Regions from separate parts of the Phyllobacterium sp. SB3 genome, predicted to be linked through region 3. Evidence: riboswitches for the same ligand, from Rfam matches in the RefSeq annotation. Region 3 holds a riboswitch; each other region holds the start of a gene.
The links. A riboswitch is a leader RNA that binds a small molecule or an ion and turns the genes downstream of it on or off. The one in region 3 is predicted to bind thiamine pyrophosphate.

Region 1 (3,277 bases), on a different contig from region 3:
ATCGGAAACTATAAATATCTCAAGATTCTAGCGAATGAGTTCCTTTTCAACGTTGTAGATGACCCGTTAGAGCGGGCAAATCTCAAAAATCGACTACCGGATACTTATAAAAGCATCCGACTTGAATGGCTCAAATGGAATCGTGGCATGCTGCCGGAAACGAACGAAAGCCAAACTTATGGATTTACAAGCGCGACATTTGCAGATCATATCGGCGCGCAACCCGTGACGACGGGTGCGAATAAACATGATGAGTAATTTCCTGTGAGCCAAGCGTCGGGATTTAGCCTGCCGGCCGGTGTTTGGGCTGCTGATGTAATGATTACGAAAGTAGTGTTTTGAACAACTACATTGGGACTGCACCAAGTTAATTGCTTGGGTGCACTGGATTTTTGGCGCGGGGTTGAATAAAGTCCGCGCTTCTCCGGATTGCCGTAGGGGCAATTCTTTAAAACGCTTGTCTGATTGTGGTCATTTTCGTCTCCGCAAGACGAGGCAAGCATGAGTAAGGAAAACGATTGCAAGTTCTCGTCCGTGATAACAATGTTGAACAGGCCCTTCGGGTTCTGAAGAAGAAGATGCAACGCGAAGGTCTATTTCGCGAAATGAAAGCCCGTCAGGCTTTTGAAAAGCCATCCGAACGCCGCGTTCGTGAAAAAGCTGAAGCTGTAAGCCGCGCCCGCAAGGCAGCACGCAAGCAGGCTCAGCGTGAGGGTCTGTTACCCGGCCCGAAAAAGAAAGAACGTATTGTACGTCCTGGTGCGCCAGCAGGGAACGACTACAATAACCGCTAAATATTGATAGGCCTTTGTTGCCTTTCATCGTGACGACAAACCCGCATGGCTGAAAGGCCGTAGCGGGTTTCGTTTTATTGTACTTTCAGCATCGTGCGGTTTCAAAAAAGTGCCTTCTTGCACGAAGCATTAATGTATTTACTTATCGATCATCGCAGATTTTTGGAGATATGATCGCTATGGCACTGAAGCTTAATATTATCATCGCAAGCACGCGCCCAGGCCGCGGCGGTCCTGCGGTAGCAAAATGGTTTAATGAGTTTGCCAAGCAGGATGGCAAGTTTGAGCCTGTGCTGATCGATCTTGCTGATTTCAATCTGCCAATCTACGACGAGCCGAATCATCCTCGCATGAAAAAGTACGAGCATGAACACACCAAGAAGTGGAGTGAGGCCATCGAGCCGGGCGATGCTTATATTTTTGTTATGCCGGAATATGACTATAACGCCCCACCGTCATTGATAAATGCGCTGGTCTACCTGTGGAATGAGTGGAACTACAAGCCTGCAAGCTTTGTCAGTTATGGCGGTGTTTCGGGCGGTTTGCGCGCCACGGAATCTGTCAAGGGTCTATTGTCGGCACTCCGCATGGTGCCGCTTGGCGAGAGTGTTCCAATCCCTTCCTATCAGCAGTTTATCAATGATGATGGCGTGTTTACACCAAACGAACTTGTCGCGACCAGCGCTACGACTGTTTTGACAGAATTGGCCAAGTGGGCCGGTGTGTTGAAGCCGCTTCGGAATTCATGATTGTAGAGCCGCTTGACAATAACGTGTCCAGCGGTTCACTTTAAGCCATTCACCAGGGGAGTCCCGACAAGGGGCTGAGATACTGCTTCAGGCATAGCCAAGCGCAGTGACCCGTTGAACCTGATCCAGTTCACACTGGCGTAGGGACGGTGCAAAGGTTATCGCGCATGGTGCATTGGCACTGAATCCATTTTTGGATTCGCGAAGCTTCTTTCATCCTTCCGGCACAGAACTGGGTTTCCTGCAATAACGCAAAGGAACCTGACGATGACTGCTGTAACAAAAATTATCGAGGCCCCAAAGGTTTCAACGGGGCCGCTTCCTGCTTCGATCAAGGTTTATAAACCGGGAAACATTCATTCCGAAATTCGCGTTCCCTTACGTGAAATTTCCGTTCATCCTACTGCGGGTGAACCAAATCTTGCTGTCTATGATTCATCTGGCCCTTACACCGATACAGCCAGAAGTATTGATATCAATAAAGGTATCGAACGCACCCGTGAGACATGGAAGGTTGGGCAGCAGGCCGATAGTTACTCCTACGAAGGACGGCTGATCCAATCCGCCGACAATGGTTTCGCCACTGGTGAGCGACTAACCCGAGAATTCCCCATACTGCATCAACCCCGCAAGGCTCGTGATGGAAAAGCCATAACCCAGCTTGCGTATGCTCGCGCCGGGATTATCACGCCTGAGATGGAATACGTTGCAGTTCGGGAAAATCTTGGCCGTGACGTGGCCCGAAACATAGTGCGGGATGGTGAGTCCTTCGGTGCTTCAGTACCGGATCATGTAACGCCAGAATTCGTCCGTGAAGAAATAGCTCGAGGCAGGGCTATTATACCGGCCAACATAAATCACCCCGAACTTGAGCCAATGATTATCGGCCGGAATTTCCTGGTAAAGATTAATGCCAACATCGGTAATTCGGCCGTGACATCTTCGATGGAAGAAGAAGTGGAGAAGATGGTTTGGGCCATTCGCTGGGGTGGCGATACTGTGATGGATCTTTCGACAGGTCGTAATATTCACAATATTCGCGAGTGGATCATTCGTAATTCGCCCGTACCGATTGGAACAGTTCCGCTTTATCAGGCGCTGGAAAAAGTAGGAGGTATCGCGGAAGACCTGACGTGGGAAGTTTACAGAGATACGCTGATCGAACAGGCAGAGCAGGGAGTTGATTATTTTACCATTCATGCGGGTGTGCGGCTGCACTATATTCCTCTGACTGTAAACCGCGTCACAGGTATTGTTTCGCGGGGCGGATCCATAATGGCAAAATGGTGTCTACATCATCATCGCGAAAGCTTTTTATACGAACATTTTGATGAGATTTGCGATATCTGCCGAGCTTATGATGTGAGCTTCTCCCTTGGAGATGGTTTGCGTCCAGGTTCAATAGCCGATGCAAACGATGCAGCGCAGTTTGCCGAGTTGGAGACCTTAGGTGAACTAACACAAATTGCCTGGGCCAAAGATTGCCAAGTCATGATTGAAGGGCCAGGCCATGTCCCGATGCACAAAATCAAGGAGAATATGGACAAGCAGCTTGCCGTTTGCGGCGAGGCACCTTTCTATACGCTTGGACCGCTCACCACCGATATTGCCCCCGGTTACGATCACATTACATCTGGTATCGGTGCTGCAATGATCGGTTGGTTTGGTACGGCGATGCTTTGCTACGTTACACCCAAGGAGCATTTGGGATTACCCAATCGTGACGATGTAAAG
Region 2 (3,277 bases), on a different contig from region 3:
GAGTGTGCGCTCAAGGGGAGAACGCGGCGCCCACTTGCAGAAATACTGGAAAGCTGCGCGGCATGGCTCATTTCGGACCTGCCGCATCTTGAAATCAGGGGAATGGAATAGATGCGCCGCGGACAGCTGTCAGACTGCTTTGAGGGGATCGTCGTCAAGCGTCTCAGTGCCGTGGAGACGTCCCCCGCCATATCGCACCAGCATGAATTCAACGGCACGATGGAACTGCGCCGTCTCTTTGGCGATGATGATCGCAGGAATATCCCTGCCCGCTTCATCTGGCTTGGCCATGAACAGGAGGCAATTACGGTCGAGGGCAGCCTCAGCTGGTACGATGCAAGACGCCGGCATCCGACCCGCACCGAATACCGTCTCTATTATTATGAGAACGAAATCACCGGCATGATGCGGCAGGGGGACGTATTCTTCCTCGCCGTTTGCCGCGATAGGTCCGCCATGGTGATCATTACTCCGGCCGAGAGCACCATCCAGAACCAGCTCCTGTGGCTCTTCGATCTGGATGAGCAACCGGAATTCCGGTTTACCTACCAGGAGATCGAGGGGTCGCATGATGCGGAGCTGGATTTCACAGCCCGCTATATCCTGGATGAACTCGGCATCGAGCCTGCGGAACCGGAAGCCAATACGCTTGATACACTGATCGAGAAGTTCGGCCTGGTATTTCCGACAACCCGGGTCTTTTCGGAGCTGGCCCGGTCATCCCTCCCCGAGGTTTCGGCAAAGGACGATCCCGACGCAGCGCTTGTTGCCTGGATCGACAGAGAGGAGCAGCTGTTTCGAAGGCTCGAGCGGCGCATCGTGGCTGAACGGATCAGCAACGGTTTCGGCTCGGCTGATGATGCCGATGTCGACGGCTTCCTCAGCTTTTCGCTCAGCGTCCAGAACCGGCGAAAATCTCGCGCCGGCTCTGCCCTTGAAAACCATCTTGAGGCAATCTTTATTGCGCATGGCATTCGCTATGCCCGTGGTGTCGAGACAGAAAACCGCAACAAGCCGGACTTCCTGTTCCCGGGACAGGTCGAGTATCGCGATCCGGAGTATCCGGCCGAACGCCTGTTCATGCTCGGTTCAAAGTCGACGCTCAAGGATCGCTGGCGGCAGGTATTGTCGGAAGCCGAGCGCATAGACAACAAGCATCTTCTGACACTGGAACCCGGCATATCCGAAAACCAGACCGACGAGATGCAGACCAAGAAGCTGCAACTGGTACTGCCAAGAAAAATCCACACGACCTACAAGCCGTCGCAGCAAAACTGGGTGATCGATGTGTCCATGTTCCTCTCCCTTGTAACCGGGCCTCAAGACAAAACCTGACGTTGCCCATTCAATCTTTGGTTCATATTTACCAGCAAAAGTTCGTCATTCAGACAGATGGTTGCTTACTTCGATCAGCAATACCCGGCCAGGCTGAAACGTCAGGCTTATATTTGAATCAGAGGTTTCCTGTCCGGGCTGTGGCGTTGTCCGGATCTGATTTGAAGTTATTATGAGCACTAGTTGGATAAACTTTTACAACCAAGTGTTTCTGGCTTCACCTGCATCCAGCAGACAATATCCGTCGCGCCATTGACAGGACCTCCAAAACACGACACGTTCGTTCCATTCCGAGGGGAGCATCGTACGATGCTGAGATGGCGTTGAGCTGGACCCTTGAACCTGATCCGGGTCATGCCGGCGTAGGAACGGAAACCGGCGCTATCCGGCCACCCCTTTCTCTTCTTCGCTTTGCCTGGATTTCCTGTGATCATCGTCTGGAGATCGATCTGTGATGTACAAGTTTTTCAATTTCGTCGGCATGTGTCGAATTCGTTCCGCCCCTATCGGTTCCACATAAGCCATCATGCGCGCCTCTCACGCGGGCTCTGCTCTCATTATACTTGTTGTTTCCTGGCAGGTGGGCATCTGGCTGTTTGCGCCTCCCCATTACATTCTTCCCGCGCCGATCGCGGTCGCAACGACTTTCCTGCGCCAGCCCGGCCTTTTGATTGAGAATAGTTTGATCACGTGTACGGAAATTGTGTTGGGTCTGATACTGGGAACGTGTTTTGGCGCAGCCACCGCCTTCGCAATTGCGGCATGGCCGCGCTTCGGTCAGATGGTCTGGCCGATGGTGATCGTGCTGCAAGCCCTTCCCGTCTTTGTGCTGGCGCCGATCCTCGTTCTTTGGCTCGGCTTCGGCATAGCCTCCAAGGTTGCAATGACGACAATCATCATCTTCTTTCCCGTCGCCTCCGCATTTACCGACGGCCTGCATCGCACCAATCGCGACATTTTCGATGCCGTTTCGTTGACCGATGCGACGCACTGGCAGTCTCTGGTTCAAGTACGTATGCCGCTTGCCCTTCCCAGCCTCGTATCCGGTCTTCGGGTCGCAGCACCATTGGCCCCGCTTGGCGCTGTTATCGGCGAATGGGTCGGGGCATCCGCCGGGCTCGGGTTTGTCATGGTTCAGGCCAATGCGCGCATGCAAACCGATATTGTATTTGCAGCAATGGCAGTCCTCGCCCTGCTTACCCTTCTTCTCAGATTTATGGTCGATGCACTGACGAGGGGGCTGACCCCTTGGGCGCATGAGACTTCCCCTAAATCCCCGTCCTTCAGGAGAAACGTCCAGATATGAACCGCTTCGTTCTTGCAAGCTTTATCACTCTCGCCAGTTTGCTGCCAGTGCCAGTGCAGGCCGCTGACAAGCTCACCGTGCTATTGGAATGGTTTGTCAATCCGGACCATGCGCCCATGATCATCGCAAAGGAGCGTGGGTTGTTTGCAGATGCGGGCCTCGACGTCGAGTTTATCCCGCCGGCCGATCCGTCTGCCGTACCGCGGCTGGTCTCAGCCAAGCAGGCTGATATTGGCATTCACTATCAGCCCAGCCTTTATCTCGACCATGAGGCCGGTTTGCCCCTCGTGCGGTTCGGCACACTGGTGGAAACGCCCCTCAACACGGTGACAGTGCTGGCGAATGGTCCTATCAAGAGCCTTGGAGACCTCAAGGGCAAGAAGATCGGCTTTTCCGTCTCTGGCTTCGAAGACGCGATGCTGAGGCGTATGCTCGCGGCGGAAGGGCTTACGAAGGACGATGTGGAATTGATCAATGTCAACTTTTCGCTTTCGCCTTCGCTGATTGGCGGCAAGGTGGATGCGACGCTTGGCGGGTTCCGCAATTTCGAATTAACGCAAATGAAGCTTGCCGGCCATGAAGGACGATCCTTCTTTCCGGAAGAATATGGCGTTCCGCCATATGATGAACTGATCT
Region 3 (3,277 bases):
GCCTGACAACCTCGCCGTGCTGATGATCGAACACGACATGGATCTTGTTTTTCGCTTTGCCAAAAGGGTCATCGTCCTGGCCGCTGGTGAGATTATTTTCGACGGATCACCAGCCGATGTGACACGCGATCCCCGCGTACGTGAAGCCTATCTTGGGAGTTATGGCCATGACAGCAGCGTCGCTTGAGGTCACAGGTCTTAGTGCCGGATATGGCCCAACCCGCATTTTGGAAGACATTTCATTTTCGGTACCTTCTGGTGGCCGCCTCGCTGTGTTGGGACGCAATGGCATGGGCAAGACAACATTGCTCGCAACACTTGCCGGGCAGACGCGCCGTTACAATGGCTCGATACGGCTTGACGATACGGCCATTGAAACCCTCGACAGCTCTGCCCGTGCCCTGAAAGGGTTGGGGTATGTTCCGCAGGCACGCTGCATTTTCGCTTCGCTAACCGTCGAGGAAAATCTTTTCGTCGGTTTGAAGGGCCGCCCGCAATCGGCGCTGGAGGAAGCGTATGACATGTTTCCCCGCCTGAAGGAGCGACGGAAAAATCTCGGCTCTCAACTTTCCGGCGGCGAACAGCAGATGCTGTCAACGGCTCGTTCGATTCTAGGGAAACCCAGCGTGCTTCTACTTGATGAGCCTTTGGAAGGGCTGGCGCCGGTAATTTGCGAAGAGTTGATGGCCGCGCTTACGCGTTTGGCATCCAGCGGGGAAATGACCATCCTGCTCGTTGAACAGCGCATACAAAGCGCGCTCGACTTTGCCGAGCATGTGCTCATTCTGGAACGCGGACGAATTGCCTGGCAAGGCACCAGTGCGGAATTGAAACAACAGGGCGATACGATCGAGACGCTACTGGGCGTTTCCGGTCTGGTTCATTAATGCGTAAGCTTTTACTCCCACGAGGAAGATCGACTGCGTAAATCCCTGCATAATTTGCCCTTCGACAAGCTCAGGACGCTCACCACGAGGAAGGACGGTAATTGCAGGGAGTCAGGATTTGCAATGTATCTGCAAACGCTGATGATTAGCGTGCAGCCCACTAACCTTCCTCATGGTGAGCCCTCCTGAGCTTGTCGAAGGGCGAACCACGCATTCTGTTTAGGCAAACTCCCACTTCCCGAGCCTGCATTGACCGAAAAACTGCGGTTGCTCCTCCCTTCCAAAAATAATCTCGGAAAACTTATCCAACAGCTTTGGAGCTGATTTATTCTTTTCGTGTCCTTCCCGCGGGGAACTGCTTCCGGAGCCGTTCGAAGTTGGGGAAGGATGGGCGCCTCCGATGGCGGGTTACGGACCCGTTGTCCGGGGAAGTTCTGTCCAAGGGTTCCCCTGCCGTTACTAGGAGCGGCGCGTGCTGGACGAGCACTTTAAGGGGCGTCGGCGACTAGGGGCATGCCGCAAATGGCGTGCCTGACGCAGCCGGAGCCCCCCAAGCGGAACGGGCAGATGACAAAATCGCCGGACGGGCGGTCCTCGGATCGCATAATTTATCTACCAAGACGCGCTTCGATGACCGCCCGTCTTTCCCCATCCATCAACAGCCAGACGCAAAAGCGGGCGTGGCAAGGGGGAAGCACAACAAAAACAAGCGGCTAGCCTATGGCCGCTTGCGCTTGATGGCTATAGTCTTTAATCTGGCTCCTGCTCTAACGGGGTGCCTGCATCAACAGGCTGAGAGGCTGGAACAATCCAGTCAACCCGCGGAACCTGATCCGGTTTGTACCGGCGGAGGGATTAGATGCGGCTCTACAGGCCGGCGCACCTATCCTTTTGAAAATCCAACTCCAGGAGGTGCCTATGCGACTACCCGATCTTATGAAGTTTGCCGTTGTTACCAGTGCTTTTGCATTAGGCATTGCCGGCACTGCGAGCGCAGAAGGCAAGCTGACGGTCTATACCTATGAAAGCTTTACAGCCGAATGGGGACCGGGACCGAAAGTCAAAGTGGCTTTCGAGAAACAATGCACCTGCACAGTCGACTTTGTTGCAGTTGCCGATGGCGTTGCACTGCTCAACCGGCTGAAACTCGAGGGGGCTTCTACAAAGGCTGACATTGTTCTCGGACTTGACACCAACCTGACCTATGAAGCCCGGCAAACCGGACTTTTCGCGCCACATGGTATCGACGCCAGCACGGTCGATATCCCCGGTGGATTCAAGGATGATACCTTCGTTCCTTATGATTACGGCTACTTCGCCGTCATCTATGACAGCGAGAAAATCAAAGACGCTCCTGCGAGTTTAAAAAGCCTCGTTGAAGGTGACCCGAAGCAGAAGATTGTCATTGAAGATCCCCGTACCTCAACGCCGGGTCTTGGTCTCGTATTGTGGGTCAAGTCGGTATATGGCGACAAAGCCGGTGAAGCCTGGGCTAAGTTGAAAGACCGTGTCTTGACCGTTACGCCCGGCTGGTCGGAAGCCTATGGGCTCTTCACCAAAGGTGAAGCGCCGCTGGTTCTTTCCTACACCACATCACCTGCCTATCACCTGATCGCCGAAAAAACCGACCGCTATAAAGCCGCTTCTTTCGAAGAAGGCCATTATTTGCAGGTCGAAGTAGCGGCGCAAACGGTGAACGGGTCCCAAAACCCGCTTTCAGCGCAGTTCCTGACATTCATGACAGGTACTGCCTTTCAGGACACCATTCCGGAAAGCAACTGGATGTATCCGGCGGCGAAAACCTCCACTCCGCTTAACCCGGCTTTCGATACGCTGGTAAAACCGTCCAAGACACTCACTTTCACGGCTGAAGAAGTGGCTGAAAACCGCAAAGCCTGGATCGACGAATGGCTGGAAGCCATGAGTAAATAACACCAATGGCGGCAAGCTTGATCAAACCTGTGGCGGGGGCTCTCGCCCTCGCCTTTCTCAGTATATTGGCAGGCGGCGCTTTACTCAGCCTTGCAATCGAAGCTTTCCGTGGCAGCACGGAAGGGTTTGCCGCGTTCGACAGCTATCTCTGGCGGATCGCTCGTTTCACAATCCTGCAAGCGCTGCTTTCCATGGTGCTTTCGGTGGGATTTGCCATCCCGCTTGCATGCGCGTTGCACTCACAGCAGAGTTTTCCCGGGCGCGGGATGATATTACGGTTGTTTGCGCTGCCACTGGCATTGCCGGCGCTTGTAGCTGTCCTCGGTATCACCAGTATTTATGGGCGGAACGGATTGCTTGCCTCAACATTTGCATGGCTCGGACTGGATATCGTTCCTGACATTTACGGGCTGACGGGAATTCTTCTAGCCCATGTATTTTTCAATTTGCCGCTGGCG

Region 1: it holds a riboswitch for thiamine pyrophosphate, as region 3 does, so the genes downstream of both, thiC (phosphomethylpyrimidine synthase ThiC) here and thiB (thiamine ABC transporter substrate binding subunit) in region 3, are expected to answer to the same signal.
Region 2: it holds a riboswitch for thiamine pyrophosphate, as region 3 does, so the genes downstream of both, ABKW30_RS10355 (ABC transporter permease) here and thiB (thiamine ABC transporter substrate binding subunit) in region 3, are expected to answer to the same signal.

Annotation. Positions count from the first base shown of each region.
Region 1 covers NZ_JBDYKI010000003.1:554,691-557,967, forward strand. Annotated here, with positions in the region: gene ABKW30_RS13865 (sulfatase-like hydrolase/transferase) at 1-258, shown strand, start outside; gene rpsU (30S ribosomal protein S21) at 519-794, shown strand; gene ABKW30_RS13875 (NAD(P)H-dependent oxidoreductase) at 974-1,543, shown strand; TPP riboswitch at 1,588-1,708, shown strand; gene thiC (phosphomethylpyrimidine synthase ThiC) at 1,811-3,277, shown strand, end outside.
Region 2 covers NZ_JBDYKI010000002.1:806,096-809,372, reverse strand. Annotated here, with positions in the region: gene ABKW30_RS10365 (very short patch repair endonuclease) at 1-111, shown strand, start outside; gene ABKW30_RS10360 (type II restriction endonuclease) at 112-1,335, shown strand; TPP riboswitch at 1,619-1,721, shown strand; gene ABKW30_RS10355 (ABC transporter permease) at 1,862-2,641, shown strand; gene ABKW30_RS10350 (ABC transporter substrate-binding protein) at 2,638-3,277, shown strand, end outside.
Region 3 covers NZ_JBDYKI010000001.1:308,802-312,078, forward strand. Annotated here, with positions in the region: gene ABKW30_RS01570 (ABC transporter ATP-binding protein) at 1-187, shown strand, start outside; gene ABKW30_RS01575 (ABC transporter ATP-binding protein) at 168-887, shown strand; TPP riboswitch at 1,649-1,759, shown strand; gene thiB (thiamine ABC transporter substrate binding subunit) at 1,806-2,819, shown strand; gene thiP (thiamine/thiamine pyrophosphate ABC transporter permease) at 2,825-3,277, shown strand, end outside.